One region of the Paraburkholderia sp. J8-2 genome, then DNA from elsewhere that is predicted to be linked to it. Evidence: predicted binding sites of a transcription regulator. Region 1 holds the regulator's gene; the other holds the start of a gene.
The links. Region 1 encodes FliA, which starts transcription of late flagellar genes. Its sites were predicted from a motif close to CTAAAGTTTNNNNNNNNNNNGCCGNTA; they were not measured.

Region 2: bcsB (cellulose biosynthesis cyclic di-GMP-binding regulatory protein BcsB) is a predicted target of FliA. The motif match lies at 1,371-1,397, and genes of this name have one in related genera.

The regions. Positions count from the first base shown of each region.
Region 1 covers NZ_CAJMZA010000017.1:41,296-43,494, forward strand. Annotated here, with positions in the region: partial or broken gene U5A52_RS28485 (MinD/ParA family protein) at 1-620, shown strand, start outside; gene U5A52_RS28490 (RNA polymerase sigma factor FliA) at 977-1,708, shown strand; gene U5A52_RS28495 (flagellar protein FlgN) at 1,890-2,199, opposite strand, start outside.
Region 2 covers NZ_CAJMZA010000013.1:24,692-26,890, reverse strand. Annotated here, with positions in the region: gene U5A52_RS25055 (TonB-dependent siderophore receptor) at 1-262, shown strand, start outside; gene U5A52_RS25050 (O-methyltransferase) at 364-1,032, opposite strand; gene bcsB (cellulose biosynthesis cyclic di-GMP-binding regulatory protein BcsB) at 1,464-2,199, shown strand, end outside.

The sequences.
Region 1 (2,199 bases):
TGATCGACGAGTGCCTCGGACCCCGCTCGGTCTGCTCGCTGGTGGGCAATGTGCGCGGCGCAGGCAACTTCGCCGCCGTGATGCGCGGCGAGCGCACGCTCGACGAAGCCGTGGGGCGTCACGCACTCGGCTTCGGCGTGCTGGCCGCCTCGCGCGACAACCGCGCGCAGTACACGTCCGCGCAACTGCAAAAAGTCATTTCGGGCCCCGCGGACATCGTGTTGATCGACGCGCAGCTCGATGCCGAAGGCGCGCTCTCGCCGCTCGCCATGCACGCGCATGACGTGCTGATCGTCATGCGCATCGGTGCGCAGTCGATCACGGACGCGTATGCGTGCATGAAGCGGCTGCACTTCGCGCATGCGATCGCACAGTTTCGCGTGCTTGCGAATCATGTCGCGAATGCGAGCGACGCGCACACCGCAATCGAAAACCTCGCCGGGGTGGCGAGCCGCTACCTGAGCGTGTCGCTCGAAAGCGCCGGATGCGTCGCCGCCGATCAGCACATGGCGCAGGCGCTCAAGCTCGCGCGCTGCATCGTCGATGCGTTTCCTTCGACGAACGCCGCGCGCGACTTCCGGCACGTGGCCGCCGAACTGCCGCACTGGCCCATGCGACCCGCGGTTTCGGCGTGCTCGCCGGCCACGGCGCGCGCCAGCGCCGCATTCGTCCCCGCGGACGAAGCACACGAAGCGGCGGGCGACGCACCCGCCGACGACCTGGACGGCGTGCCGCGAGACGGCGTCCAGCTACACGCTACGCATGCAACAAACGCCGCACACAGCGCGCTCGCCGCGAACGCCGATTCGTTCGTAGCCAGCGTGACGGGTGTGCATCCCGCACCCAACGCAACATCCGCGTCCGCACCGGCCCATGTGGGCTGGCGGACCGATACGCCCGCGCAGCGCACGTCGCCGCAGCACGTCTGACGTGCTCACGACGACGCCAATCAGGGACATGAGAAGTGGAGAGCACGATGTATAACGCTCAAGGAAAAATTTCGCAGGCCGACGTGCTTGCGAAGTACGCGCCGCTCGTCAGACGGCTCGGCTTGCAGCTCGTGGCCAAGATGCCGGCGAGCGTGGACCTCGACGACCTGATCCAGGCCGGCATGATCGGCCTGCTCGACGCGGCCAACCGCTACAAGGAAGATCAGGGCGCGCAGTTCGAGACCTACGCGAGCCAGCGCATTCGCGGCGCGATGCTCGACGAGCTGCGCAGCAACGACTGGCTGCCGCGCAGCCTGCGCCGCACCTCGCGCGAAGTGGAAAGCGCGGTGCACCAGGTGGAGCAGCGGCTCGGGCGCTCGGCGAGCGAAACGGAGATCGCCGAGCATCTGAGCATGCCGCTCGACGAATACCAGAGCATGCTGCAGGACCTGCATGGCAGCCAGCTCATCTATTACGAAGACTTCGACCGCTCCGCCGAGGACGAACCGTTCCTCGACCGCTATTGCGTCGATCACTCGGACCCGCTTTCGGCGCTGCTCGACGACAGCCTGCGCGGCGCGCTCGTCGAAGCGATCGAGCGGCTGCCCGAGCGCGAGAAGCTGCTCATGTCGCTCTACTACGAGCGCGGCATGAACCTGCGCGAAATCGGCGCGGTGATGGAGGTGAGCGAGTCGCGCGTGTGCCAGCTGCACAGCCAGGCGGTGGCGCGCCTGCGCACTCGGCTGCGCGAGATGGCGTGGGCCGGCCAGGAGAATTGAGGCGGTAGACGCCGCGCCTTCGCTGGCGTGGGCTGGGTTGCGGTGAAAGAGCCGGGGTGCGGGAGCGCTCCGGCTTTTTTGTTTGGCGGGCGGCTCGCCAGGGCACTGGACACGCACAACAAAAAAGCCGAAGCGGCAACGCTTCGGCTTTTGTCTTTGGCGAATCCCTGGTGAGCGCCGCTTACAGCCCGAACGCCGGCAGCCGCCCATCGGGACCGTACAACATCGCACCGTTACCCGTTTCGCCGCGCAGGATCGCGAGCGCGCGGCGGTTATGTTCCATGCGCGTGCGGATCATCATGCCGATCGTGAGATTCTTGCGGCGCGCGCGTTCGGTCGAACCCTTGAGCAACTCCCACTGGCTCGCGAGACGCGTGTCGCCGTCGCAGGCCATTTCGATGCCTTTGCGGCCGCCGGGGAGGCCGAGGCCTGCCAGTTGCGCGTCGCGCGCCTTTTCGAGGCCTGCGAGACGCTGCGTGAGCGTCGTCTTC
Region 2 (2,199 bases), on a different contig from region 1:
GGTTCAGGGCCTCACGCTTTCGGCGCGCTGGACGCATACGGGTCCGCAGTATTTCGACGCGGCCAACACCATGTCGATCAAGGCATGGGACACGGTGGATATCGGTGCGCGCTATGCGACGAACGTGTTCGGGCGTCCGACTACGTTCCGCGCGAACGTGTATAACCTCGCGAACAAGGCGTACTGGTCGTCGACCAACGGCGGCTATCTGACGATGGGTGCGCCGCGTACCGTGCTGTTCTCGATGACGACGGACTTCTGATCGGCAATCGAGCGCACATAGCACTGTGAAGAAAGGGCCCGGCAGTTCATCTGCCAGGCCCTTTTTGCTTTTACCGTATGTCTACGGACAACGCACGTTCGTTATCTGCCCACCACCGTAATCGCAAACCCATCCCAGCCCTTGCTTCCCACCGTCTGCACAGCGGTCGTCGCCAGCCGCTCGTCGTGAGCCAGCATGTCGAAGTAGCGCCGCAAGCCGACCACATCGTCCTCGTGATGTGCAGGATCGGCCACGCGCCCTTCCCGCACCACGTTATCGGCAACGATGACCGTACCGGGACGCGATAGCTTCAGCACGCGTTCGAGGTAGTTCGGATTGTTGCTCTTGTCCGCGTCGATAAACACGAAGTCGAACGGCGGCTCGCCTTGCGCAATCAACGCGTCGAGCGATTCGAGCGCAAGTCCCGTCACGACCTTGACCTTCGCATCGAGCCCCGCCCGCGCGATGTTGGCGCGCGCAACGGCCGCGTTCTCCGGGCTGAATTCGAGCGACACCATCGCGCCATTGTCGGGCAGCGCGCGCCCAAGCCAGATCGCGCTATAGCCGCCCAGCGTGCCGATTTCGAGTATGCGCCGCGCGCCCTGAATGCGCGCGAGCAGATGCAGAAACTTGCCCTGATTCGGCGCCACGTTGATCGCACGCAGGCCCGCCTTCGCGCTTGCCGCGAGCGCGCCGTCGAGCGCGTCATCCGGGCCGATCAGCCGATCGCAGAACCAGTCATCCACTGCTTGCCACGTTTGCTCGTTCATTACCCTGTTCCCGTCTGGATCACGCTGCCAAGATTACCGCATCCGCTCGCGCAACATCAGTTCGGGATCCTGATTGAATGACTCTGAAAGCTGACTCGGCACGCGAGGCGCAAGACCCCGTTGCGCATTCGCAACGCCGCCGCTCTTTGTTGCGCGCTCAGGAATTGTCAAACGCCCCAAGCGGGCCGCCGCACCCACGCGCGCAACTGTCAAATCGGCCGCCAGGCCGCGCCGGCCCGTCGTCTGCGCGCGCTACGCAACAGGCATAAACACGTGCATTCATAGGGCACGATCCTCTGCTCTCCGCTACACTCCACCCACATTGACGCCGTTTCGAGATAACGACTGGCGGCACCACGCCGCTAATATCCCTGATCGCTGTCTTTACTGGATAAAGACAGTCACTGCGAAGAAAACAAAGGGCTGTTGCGATGCGACTATCCGTTCAAGTTGGGCTGGGCGCGCTCGTCGCCGGATTGCTGCTGGGGGCGAGCCTCTTCGCGGTGGACAAATCGGCTATCGCGGCTACACAGACCACCAAGGCGGCAGCGCCCGGAGCAAGCGACGTTCCCGCTGCCGCGCCGGCAGCGGCCTCCGCCGCGGTGACCGGGCCCGTTGTCATCCAGACGGCGCCCGGCGCCGTCATTCCCGGGCCTGCCGCGCCCGCGCCGCTTGGCGAGCCGCGCTCACGCACGTTCACGCTGCGCCAGATGGGTGTGTACGGGCCGATCGCGCTGCGCGGGCTCGATCCCACCGCCGGCATGAGCGTCGACGTGCGCACCGACGAAGTGGTGACTGGCGCGAAGCTCAAGCTCGTCTACACCTACTCGCCCTCGCTGATCTGGTCGCTTTCGCATCTCAAGGTGTTTGTGAACGGTGAAGTCGTCGCGACGATTCCGCTCGTGAAGGAGACAGCCGGGCAACTCGTGACGAGCGAGATCGATCTCGATCCGCGCCTCTTCACCGACTACAACCGCATCACCGTGCAGATGATCGCGCACTACACGCTCGATCATTGCGAGGATGCCTATCATTCGAGCCTCTGGGCCGACGTGAGTCCCGAGACGTCGCTCACGCTCAACACGGCGGGCATCGTCCTGCCGGATAGTCTTGCGCTGCTGCCCGTGCCGTTCTTCGACCGCCACGACAACCGGCTCGTGCGCGTGC